DNA from 3 places in the Salegentibacter maritimus genome. Region 2 is predicted to be linked to each of the others. Evidence: riboswitches for the same ligand, from Rfam matches in the RefSeq annotation. Region 2 holds a riboswitch; each other region holds the start of a gene.
What was found. A riboswitch is a leader RNA that binds a small molecule or an ion and turns the genes downstream of it on or off. The one in region 2 is predicted to bind cobalamin.

Region 1: another riboswitch for cobalamin. It lies ahead of I6U50_RS03025 (TonB-dependent receptor plug domain-containing protein); the one in region 2 lies ahead of metE (5-methyltetrahydropteroyltriglutamate--homocysteine S-methyltransferase).
Region 3: another riboswitch for cobalamin. It lies ahead of I6U50_RS15430 (ribonucleotide-diphosphate reductase subunit beta); the one in region 2 lies ahead of metE (5-methyltetrahydropteroyltriglutamate--homocysteine S-methyltransferase).

The regions. Positions count from the first base shown of each region.
Region 1 covers NZ_JAEHNY010000002.1:227,885-231,926, reverse strand. The annotation lists gene I6U50_RS03035 (iron ABC transporter permease) at 1-584, opposite strand, end outside; gene I6U50_RS03030 (ABC transporter substrate-binding protein) at 791-1,945, opposite strand; cobalamin riboswitch at 2,108-2,403, shown strand; gene I6U50_RS03025 (TonB-dependent receptor plug domain-containing protein) at 2,437-4,042, shown strand, end outside.
Region 2 covers NZ_JAEHNY010000017.1:35,861-39,902, forward strand. The annotation lists gene I6U50_RS15260 (hypothetical protein) at 236-1,381, opposite strand; cobalamin riboswitch at 1,491-1,693, opposite strand; cobalamin riboswitch at 1,824-2,010, shown strand; gene metE (5-methyltetrahydropteroyltriglutamate--homocysteine S-methyltransferase) at 2,189-4,042, shown strand, end outside.
Region 3 covers NZ_JAEHNY010000018.1:20,155-24,196, forward strand. The annotation lists gene I6U50_RS15425 (ribonucleoside-diphosphate reductase subunit alpha) at 1-1,061, opposite strand, end outside; gene I6U50_RS15430 (ribonucleotide-diphosphate reductase subunit beta) at 1,102-2,076, opposite strand; cobalamin riboswitch at 2,189-2,323, opposite strand; gene acs (acetate--CoA ligase) at 2,792-4,042, shown strand, end outside.

The sequences.
Region 1 (4,042 bases), on a different contig from region 2:
AAACTTCCAAAAGACCAGAATATATATTGCTGTAGTTGTGCTGCAGGGCTAAAATAGGAGAGAACACTTACCACTGCAGCGGTTAAACTGGCAAACATTAAGCCTATAATTAAGATGGCCATGGTATCCCTAAGCTTTATTGAAGCCAGTATTACTGCCATAAGAACCAATAAACTTCCCAGGCTGGATGCTATTACAAGGCTCCATTTAGATAACAGTACTCCTGCAAAAACACCTCCAAAAATAGAAGCTCCCATAATTACAATGGCTACGCCTAAACTTGCGCCACTACTTAACCCTAAAACATATGGCCCGGCCAATGGATTTCTAAATAGCGTTTGCATCAATAACCCGCTAATGGCCAATCCAGAACCGGTTATAATGGCTGTGATGGCTTTTGGTAACCTATATTCCACAATAATATATCGCCAGGTTTCTTTAGAGACTTCCAGGTTAAAGATAGAAGCAAAAACATCTTTAAATGGAATATTTACTGAGCCAAGGCTAATATTCAAAAATCCAAGAAATAGCACTCCCAGAAAAAGGAGTACCAGCGGAAGAACATATTTTTGGGAATGTAACAAGACCGGTTATTTATTTGGGTGTAAATATCTGAAATAAAATGAGGAGATAAAATTAATGAAGAAGCATAATAAAAAATGGATGCCTATATAAGGCCATTTTAAACTTCCGGGTGCTCAATATAAAAGATTTATGCACAATGATACTTACCCGGAAATTCAAAAAAACTTTTAGATAAGGTTTTAACCAGTGCCTTGAAGCTGCTAAATCACTCTTCCAGGGCCTTAAAAAAAGTAGTTTCGTAATTAGGAAGTAGATCTGGGTGAAATATAGCAACCAGGTCTTTTAGTACTAAATCTGGGCGTTGCGGGCCAAGTTCAAAATAAATTACTCCGCCGGTTTCACCTTTAGTAAGGCTTACGCTGTAAACATTTTTTTTCTGAAACACTTCAAATTGCCTGTAATGTTCCGATTCTTCTAAAAGTTGCGAGTAAGAAGTAAACTGTCCGGCACTTATCCAAAAATCGGCGTCCTGGGCTTTTTCCAGCACACTTTCAAAAGATAATGCCATGCTGCCGTTTCCACGGGTGTCAGAATATACGTAATTAGCATTGGCGTCTTTAATAAACTGTGCATGCCATGAGTTTCCGTAAGGTAAATACCATTGGTCTTTATACATAGCACCACTTAAGACTTTTGGGGTATTTCTAGCCGACTTTGCTAAATCTTTAGCTTCTTTATAAGCTTTTTCAATAGATTCAAACTCTTCTTCGGCTTCAGCTAACTTATCGTAAAAAGCACCAAAAAACTTGATCCATTCTGCTTTTCCAAGTGGAGTTTTTTCTGTCCAATCGCCGTTGTACATCACCGGAATTCCCATTTTTTGAATTGTTTCCAGGGTTTTGTTATTCGCATCTATAGCAAAACCAATAACTACTTCGGGTTCCAGGTCTATAAGTATTTCGGTATTGATATTTTCGTTTTTCCCCAACTCTTTAATTTTGCCGGAATTAATCAGTTTTCTGGTTTTTTCAGAAGAGATGTAATCTAAGCCCGGGAAACCAATAAGGCTGTTTTCTTCATTTAAAGCTTCGAGTGCCGGAATATGAGTGGTAGAAGTAACAACCATTTTTTTTACCGGAATTTGCACTTTTTGATCGTACTCCAAATCTTCGGGGATTTGAGCATTTTCCTTAAAAAGAAGATAAGTGAAGGGCTCTTTGGCATTAGGCCAGGGAGATTTTAGTTCTATTAGGTAGAAATCATTAAATGTTTTGATACTAAAACTCTTAGCGTAACTTAATTCAAGCGCTGTTTCAAGCTTTTTAGAAGTTGTTTTTTGTTCGTTCTGGTTATTCTTACATGCAGTTAGGAATAGAAATAGAATAACAAAATTAAGAATCCAGGTAAACTTATTTTTCATTTTAATACGCTTAAATCTAATTGGCTGAAATTTGCTTTTTCTCATTTTCCAGACTGAAACCTTGTTTGTTTTGAACATAGTGTTTCAGGTATTTTTGGAAGAGGAATTGTCAAAAGTAATATTATTTAGAATTTAATAGTTACAACTCGTATAAATGTTTAATTTCGCACTGAAATTTTTGGTTCGGATGTGTTTTATCACGCCGATTAAAAGGGAATCAGGAAAAAAGTACGAAGTTAGAAGTACAAAATACGAAGCAAGAATGTTTTATTCGTATTTCAAACTTCTTCTTCAAACTTTTGTTAAGCCTGAGCTGTTCCCGCAACTGTAAGCTAAGTTCTGATTTTTAAATCAGAATGCTTGTTGTTATCACTTCAAAAACCACTGTTCTTAGTTAAGGATGGGAAGGTAAACAACAAGACGCGAGCCAGGAGACCTGCCAAAATAGTACTAATTAATTCTTAGACTTTCGGGATAAAAGTCAGGGGCAGATGAAAAATAGACAATTTTATATTTTATTTCTTGGCTTGCTTTGTGGCTTGCCATTATGGGCTCAAAACGATACTATAAACGTTTTGGACGAGGTGTTTTTAACCGATATTAAATTAAGAGATTTCTCTACCGGACAGCATGTGAGCGTTTTAAACGATTCGGTTTTAAAGAAAAACGGAGCACTACTTACTTCAGCTTTAAATTTTAATACCAATATCTATTTTAAAGAAAATGGCCTGGGAATGGTTTCTTCGCCATCTTTTCGTGGAACAACTGCGTCTCAAACCGCGGTTTTATGGAATGGAATTAATATTAATTCTCAATTTAACGGTCAAACCGACTTTAATACCATAAACGCGGGCGGATTTGATAATATAAGTGTTCGTGGTGGGGGTGGAAGTGTTGTGTATGGCTCTGGGGCTATTGGCGGAAGTATTCACTTAAATACCCAACTTGATTTTAGTGGAAAAACAAAACAGGATTTATTTTTACAATACGGGAGTTTTAACACCTTAGATGCTCGATATAAAATTAAAACTTCAACCAAAAAATGGAGCTTAAGTGCCGCTCTTGCCAGAAACTCTTCAGATAATGATTATGAATGGCCGCTGAAAGGAAAGAAGAACGTAAATGGGAGCTTTTATAACAATAACCTAAATATTGGTTTGGCATATAGGTTTACTAAAAGAAATACCTTAAAGTTTTACAGTGAAGTTTTTGAAGGAGAACGTCATTTTTCATTGATAAGGCCTTCAGAAACTAAAACCAAATACAGTAATGTAAATTCACGGAATTTATTGGAATGGGTTAGTGAGTTTGGCAATTTTATCTCGGTAGCCAGGTTGGCCTATTTGGATGAAAACTATAGATATTATCCAAATATTGCTTCCAATAATTATACGTTTGGAGGAGCAAAGACTACCATAGGAAAGTATGATATAAAATACACACCTTCAAATACATTGCAATTTAATGCTGTATTAACCAATACCTATACCGATGGAACGGGATCGGGAATTACTGAAAATACCAGGAATATTTTTTCTTCGGCATTTTTAATGAAACACCGGCCGTTTAAGAAACTTCAGTACGAATTGGGTTTAAGAAAAGAAGTTACCAATAATTATGAGAGTCCGTTATTGTTTTCGGCGGGTCTTAATTATGATGTAACCAATTTATATAGTTTTAAAATAAACGCTTCCAGAAATTTTAGAATTCCAACGTATAACGACCTGTATTGGACGGGCGCCGGAAATCCCAATCTTAATCCCGAAACCTCCAACCAAATAGAACTTGGAAACCATTTTAACTATAAAAATTTAAATTTTAGCCTTACCGGTTATTACAACCAAATTGATGATATGATTCGTTGGCTACCCTCAGAAACAGGGGCCTGGCGTCCAATAAATGAAGAGAAAGTAGAAACCTATGGCTTTGAGGTACTCACTAATTGGCAAAAAAATATTTTAAAAAATCATAGTATAGGTGCTTCTGCAACTTATGCTTATACCGTTTCAGAAGATATGAATACCGGCTACCAGCTTATTTATGTACCCTTTCATAAAGCTACGGTGGCATTTACCTATTCTTTTAAAAATTTAAGCC
Region 2 (4,042 bases):
AGTATAGTATTAATCTTGTTTTTGCTTTTAGCAGAAATCAATTTAAGGTTTAAGGCATCTTAGTCTACCGGTTTTTGATTTTTAGAAGTATTTTTTAGTTTGGCAGATGGACGCGGGAAGTTTACAAATGAGCTTAAGCTTATAGGTTTATCCTTATATAAAAACAATACTATTTGGAGCTGGAAAAATAGTGAAGTTCTTATATAAGGATAAATAAAGGATATTATTAGGGGCTTTACTCGGTCATAGATAGATCTGAAGCTCCTTTGATTTCCGTTGATATCTCACCAAGCCAACCAACATTTCCCTGCGCCCCTGTGTAGATGCTTATAAAATCTACACCTCTTAATGCTACGGGGTTCATATTATCATCTACTGCCCAATCCAAATCCATGGCGTTTCCGGCATAAGTATTATAATCAGCATCAAAATTGTCTACATACCCCCATTCAAGTGCATCTATAGAGGCAAATCCTTCCAGGCTCACCTTAGGGTAAACCCGGGTTCCGTTAAAACTCATTTTATCCTTTTCTTCAATAAAGAGTGGATAGTAATTCTGGGAGTGGTAGGGATTAACCATTACACTGTCCTGGTTTTTCTGGTTATCTTCCCAGGGTACATTGGCGTACTCTTTTGGATTGGTGTAGGTTAATTGATAATTCAATATAGTTTCTTCTTTTTGATGTGCACTTCCTGCTAGTTCATACCAGGTGTCATCTGGTAAGCCATTACCATTCTCATCAAAAGAAACCTTTACAATACCGGGTTCAGAAAGTCCGCCCATTGCATTACCATAAACTACAAAGTCTTTAGCATCTTCTCTATTTTCAATGGTATGATCAAAAGTGAACGTTACGTAGCCTCCCCATGCTCCTAAAGATAGAATGGCCGATTTTCCACCCACTAATTTTTCTGCGCTTTCCAAAGAACCGTAGGTTTTATTAATATATTGGCCGGGTGCAGGTTTATATTCAATAATTTCAGAAATATATTTACTGCTGTTTTCTGTTTTTGGGCGGAAATAAAGCTGATAAGGATCATTTACGGTAACTTCATAAGAGCGCAGCAGAGAGTCGTTATTCGCCAATGCTTTAAATTGTAGTGCAAATGTGCCAAATTGTTTGGGGGCGTAATGAAGGTTTTGAGCTTCAGAAACTTTATCATCACCTAGTTTCCAGCTAAAACCTGTCCCTTCCGGTAAATTTAGAATTTCAGGATTAATAGATAAAGTATCTCCCAGGGTTAATTCGTAATCTTTCTGGTAATTTAGATCCGAAAACTCCATAGGAATTATACCTGGGCCGTCATCTTTGCTACAAGATGAAAAAAGTAAAATACCTCCAATAAGGATTAATGATTTAAAAAATGATTTTTGTTGCATTTGATTTGTATAAAGGTTAATAATTGGAATTAACTTATTTTACAAAACAAAACAGCAGGGGATATAGTTAGAATAGAAGACCTACCCAAAGCAATAACTCCCGAAAGCTTTGTTCCTTATGTTTCCGGCAGGTTTTCTGACTTCTCCCTCTTTTTAAACCTTCCCATCCCAAAAGACAGTGGTATCAATAAAAAGATTTTCCTAAAAATTAAGGAAAGGATTTACAGCAGCGGGAACTGTTCAGGATTTACACCTGATTCCCTTTTAATACAATACCTTAAAAGCATTGTAACCGAAAATCCCGGCAATATTAAGTTAAATTTCTGGTTTGAGAATCTTAAAAACTGAATTTATCTTTACTTCTTTTTAGTTATAAGCTCAATGAAAGTCTTGAAATTAAATAAATAATCCCTAGTTTTATCCCGCATAAGTTCTTTAGCATACTTCATCAAACAGAAAAGGTTTTACTTAAGGTAGATTAATAGGGAATCGTGTGAGAATCACGAACTGTCGCGCAACTGTAAGTAACATAATAAAGCTACTGTCCAAAGAATTATCCACTGCATAACGCGGGAAGGATGACAGCAGCCGTTACAAGTCAGGAGACCTGCCTATTCTGATTGGACAATGCTTTCGCGGTTTGAAGCTTAGGTCTTAGAGATGTACCCGTTATAATACTTTTTATTTTACAGGAGAAGTATGTCTTTTTGGGTGTATCTTCTTTCTCCTTTTTTTTCTTATCGCCTGGCATTACGAAGCATTTATAAAGACTTTTAAAACAAATTGTTTAATTATTAAAAGTTAGAAATGCAAACGCACATTCTTGGCTATCCGCGAATTGGTAGCAACAGAGAACTCAAAAAAGCCTGCGAGCAATATTGGTCAGGCAAAAGTGAACTTCAGGATCTTCTTCAGGTAGGAAAAAAAAGCCGCCATGAAAACTGGAAGCTTCAAAAAGACGAAGGAATTGATCTAATTCCCTGTAACGATTTTTCTTATTATGACCAGGTTTTGGATATGAGCCTTACCGTAGGAGCTATTCCTGAACGTTATAGGGAGATTGAAAGTAGAAGTGACTTAACCAATCTTGATTTATATTTTGCGATGGCCAGAGGCTATCAAAAAGATGGCTTAGATATTACCGCCATGGAAATGACCAAATGGTTTGATACCAATTATCATTATATCGTTCCTGAATTTTCCAAAAATCAGCACTTTAAGCTTAACTCCAATAAGATTCTTAATGAATTTAAAGAAGCAAAGGAAGCTGGGATTCATCCTAAACCTGTAATTATTGGACTGGTTACATACCTTCTTTTGGGAAAAGAAAAAGAGGGAGGTTTTGATAAAATAGACCTTGCAGAAAAATTATTGCCGGTTTACCAGGAGCTTTTAACTCAATTACAGGAAGAAGGAGCACAATGGATTCAGTTTGACGAGCCTTTTCTAGCTTTAGACCTAGATGAGAAAGCCAGGGATGCCTACTCTTTTGTATATAATGAGCTTAGAAAAAAATTCCCTAAACTTAGATTTGTTCTCAGCACTTATTTTGAAGGCCTTAAAGACAATCTTGCCCTGGCTCTAAAGCTTCCGGTAGATGTGTTACACCTGGATTTGGTGCGATGCCCATCACAATTAGACAGGGTGCTTGAAGAAATTCCTGCTAGCTTAAATTTATCGCTCGGGATAGTAGATGGACGTAATATTTGGAAAAATGATTTTGAAAATTCCCTTCATCTTATTCAAAAGGCACAGGATAAAATAGGTTCTGATAGATTGCTACTGGCTCCTTCCTGTTCGTTGTTACATGTTCCATACGATCTTGATTTGGAGACTGAAATAAACCCTGGAATTAAGAACTGGATGGCCTTTGCCCGGCAAAAAGTAAGAGAATTAAAAACTCTTCGGGCTTTGGCTACCGGTAGTACTGAAGCGCCCCTTTTAAAGGAGTTTAAAGAGAATTTAGATGCTGTTAAGAGTAGAAAAACTTCAGAGGTAATTCACAACAAAAAGGTGAAAGATGCGGTGAGTCAAATTTCAGAAAAAGACTCACAAAGATCCAACTCCTTCAGCATAAGAAAGATTGAGCAGCAGAGAGTACTGGATTTGCCTTTGTTCGCTACTACCACCATTGGTTCGTTTCCGCAAACCAAAGAAGTGAGGAGTTGGAGGGCTCAATTTAAAAAAGGAAAATTATCAGCAGAAACATATGATAGTTTACTAAAAAAAGAAACCCAAAATGCCATAAAATGGCAGGAAGAAATAGGTTTAGATGTTCTTGTACATGGAGAATATGAGCGTAATGACATGGTAGAATATTTTGGAGAGCAATTAGATGGTTTTCTGTTTACCAAAAAAGCCTGGGTACAAAGTTACGGTAGCCGATGTGTTAAGCCTCCTATTATATATGGAGATGTCTCCAGGCCAGAAGCCATGACGGTTTATTGGTCTCAATATGCGCAATCTTTAACCGATAAATGGGTTAAAGGAATGTTGACGGGGCCTGTAACAATCTTGCAATGGTCTTTTGTTAGAGACGATCAACCAAGATCTGCCACTTGTAAACAAATAGCTTTGGCTATTCGTGAAGAAGTAAAAGATTTAGAGCAGGCCGGGATTCAAATAATTCAAATTGACGAACCTGCCATTAGAGAAGGATTA
Region 3 (4,042 bases), on a different contig from region 2:
TTAGCTTTTAAACCTTCAAAAGGAATTCTGTTTTTTTGCAGGTATGAATGCCAACCCATTACACCAAGCCCCAGGGCCCTATGTCTTTTGGCAAACCTGTTGGCCGATGCCAGGTAATGGTTTCCTTCAGTTTTTGCAATGAACTCCTGTAAAACAGCATCTAAGAAATAGATGGCTAATTTTACAGCTTCGGTATCTTTCCATTCGTCGTAAAGCTCCAGGTTCATAGAAGAAAGGCAGCAAATAAAAGACTCGTCTTTGGTAGAAGGCAAAGCAATTTCTGAACAAAGGTTGCTGGAATGGATGGTGTAATTTTTATCTTTATACACCTCTGGTTTAAATCGGTTAATATTGTCTTTAAAGAAGATATAAGGCAAACCTTTTTGCTGCCTACTTTCCAAAACTTTTGCCCAAATCTCTCTTTTATCCCTGTCGCCGTCTATCATTTCCTGCATCCAGTAATCGGGAACACTAACGCCGTAGAATAGGTTCTGAATAGGATTTCCTATATTTTTTATTTCTAAAAACTCTTTAATATCGGGGTGATCTATATCAAGATAAGCTGCAAAAGCTCCACGACGCACACCGCCCTGTGAAATAGTATCCATAGCTGTGTCGAAAAGCTTCATAAAACTGGTAGCACCACTACTTTTGCCGTTGTCTGTTACTGCACTTCCGCGGCCTCTTAATTCTCCAAAATAACCGGAAGTTCCGCCACCAATTTTGGTTTGCATAATTACTTCGCCCAATTTATGGGTAATCCCTTCAATATTATCTGGTACGTATACATTAAAGCAAGAAATAGGTAATCCGCGCTCTGTACCCATATTTGCCCAAATGGGTGAGCTTAAACTCATCCAGCCGCGTTCTATCATTTCTATAAAGGCTTCGGCCAGTTCGGGTTTATAAAGTCTTTTTGCAGCTGCATTTGCAACGCGTTCTATAGCCGATTTTGCGGTTTCTCCTTTTAATAAATAACCGCGATTTAATATTTGCTGGCTCTCTTCGTTAAGCCACCATAGGCGTTCCTGTTTTGTTTCTTTAAGTATTGCTTCGGGCATTTTCTGGATTTTTAAATTGAATTATTTTTGTGGAAAACCTTTAAAAAAGATCATCTGCGGTAATACTTTTATCGTGTTTGGTATAATCTACCGGGCGTTTGGCAAAAAAATCGTCCAAACTGTTGGCAAAAACTTCCTCCTCAAACCATAGCATCGCTTTATAATCATATTCTGAAACGAAATAAAGCTTCTCTAAACCTATTTTTTCAAGGCTATCGTCTACTCGGTATTTCATAAAATTAAGTAGGTCTTCCTTTTTGCACTGTTCTAAAGAACCATCCTCGAAGATCCAATCCAGAATCTCAGATTCTACCTCCATAGAATGGGATATAATTTCCCTTATTTGGGTTTTGGTTTCTTCATTAAAGAATTCAGGGAACTCTTTTTTAATTTGGTTTACAATGTAAATTCCGGCATTGGCATGAATTTGTTCATCTACCGAGGTCCATGCAATTATATTGCTCACGTTTTTCATCACTCCTTTAAATCTGCTAAAGGAAAGAATAATGGCAAACTGACTAAAAAGGGAAACATTTTCAATTAAAATGGAGAATAAAATAAGGGAAAACACGTATTTTTTTTCGTCTGAAGATTTTGTATTTGCTAAAGCTTCAGAGAGATAAGCTACACGTTTTTTAATAACAGGAGTTTCAATTAATTTCTCAAACTCATTATTATATCCAAGTACTTCAAGCAAGCGGGAATATGCTTCAGAATGTCTAAATTCGCATTCGGCAAATGTACTTCCCAGGCCGTTAAACTCCGGTTTTGGTAGGTGTTGATACAAGTCTCCCCAAAAGGATTTTACAGCTACTTCAATTTGCGCAATAGCTAAAAGGCTTCTTTTAATAACCTGCTTTTCATTTTCACTAAGATGCGAATGAAAATCCTGGACATCAGCTGTAAAGTCTACTTCAGAATGTACCCAAAATGATTTATTTATAGCTTCGGTAAACTGAAGAATCTCGGGATACTCGAAAGGTTTGTAATTTACCCGCTTTTGAAAAATACTCATATCACTTTTATTTTAGTTTTTAAATCAAAAGCATAAAAGTAATAACTGTCTAAGGGAAGTGTGCTTGCAGTAACCCCACAAAATGTCCTGGACATTTACTTTTTATGCGAAAGCAAAAGTCAACCCGGTCGGAAAGGTAATCTGGCTTGTAGTTGAACCTACTTTACAGTTGCGCAACAGCTCATGAATTTCACATGATTCCCCTTATTTATTGAAAAAGGCAATAACCACCGGTATGATTTTACAAAAGTAAAGTTATAAGTAATAAGCGACCCTTTTATAGAAAAACTACGGAGTTATAAACATAGTTTTTCACAAGTTTATTTATTCGATAATCGAGTTTTAATATTCACAAGTTTACTTCCAAGCTTAAAATGACTATCCATAACATGTCTCGTTGGCTTTAGAGGTAATTTGCTGATTATTAAAATTTTGGGATTCGTTATTCTTATTATCTAGAGGCATTATTATAAAAAAGCTATTTAAAAACTATCTTTTTTATAATTTTTAAATCTAAAAGCTTAATTAGCCAATTAATTTTCTGCTTTTATGGAGAAATCATCCATTCTATTGAACTTGTAATAAAACTTGAACTGGAAGAATGTTAAACAAACATTTGAATGTTTAGTTTTATTGGATTTTTATAAATTGCAGGAAAGATATTTTATATTTTTCATTATTAATCTACGTAACCATCAACATATTTATTTAAGTTATGAGTAATTATCATATTAAGAATTTAGAAGAGTATTTTCAAGTGTATAGAAAATCGGTTAGAGAGCCTGAAAATTTTTGGGAAGAAGTTGCCGAAGAACATTTCACCTGGCGAAAAAAATGGGACAATGTATTGAGCTGGGACTTTAATAAACCTGAAGTAAAGTGGTTTGAAAATGCAAAACTTAATATTACAGAGAACTGTATAGATCGTTACCTTTTTACCAATGCAGATAGAACCGCCATTATTTGGGAGCCAAACGGTACCGAAGAGGAGGCTCAACATATTTCTTATAAAGAACTTCATAAAAAAGTAAATAAATTTGCAAATGTTTTAAAGTCTAAAGGAATAGAAAAAGGCGATAGGGTTTGTATTTACCTGCCTATGATTCCAGAACTTGCAGTAGCTATGTTGGCTTGTGCTCGTATTGGAGCTATACACTCTGTTGTTTTTGCAGGCTTTTCTTCAAAAGCCCTGGCTACCAGAACAAATGATGCCGATTGTAAAATGCTTATTACCTCAGATGGTTCTTACCGCGGAAATAAGACTATAGACTTAAAAGGGATTGTAGATAAAGCTCTGGAAGAATGCCCGGGAGTGGAAAGTGTTTTGGTTGCAAAACGTATAAATTCTGATATTAATATGAAAGAAGGACGCGACCAATGGTTGCAGCCTTTGTTAGATGAAGCTTCAGACCAATGTGAAGCAACCACTATGGATGCCGAAGACCCATTGTTTATTTTGTATACTTCGGGCTCTACCGGAAAACCTAAGGGAATGTTGCATACAACTGCGGGTTATATGGTTTATAGTGCTTATACTTTTAAAAATGTATTTCAATATAAAGAAGGAGATGTATACTGGTGTACAGCTGATATTGGTTGGATAACCGGCCATTCTTATATATTATATGGTCCTCTGGCCAATGGTGCAACTACCGTGATGTTTGAAGGGGTGCCTTCGTATCCAGACGCAGGCAGATTTTGGGATGTAGTGGAGAAGCACAAAGTTAATCAGTTCTATACCGCTCCAACAGCCATTAGATCGCTAGCTAAACGAAATATAGAATTTGTTGAAAAACACGATTTGTCTTCCTTAAAAGTATTGGGAACAGTTGGGGAGCCTATTAACGAGGAAGCCTGGCATTGGTATAACGATAATGTAGGAAAAAATAAAAGTCCTATTGTAGATACCTGGTGGCAAACAGAAACAGGAGGAATCATGATTTCGCCATTGCCGTATGTAACTCCG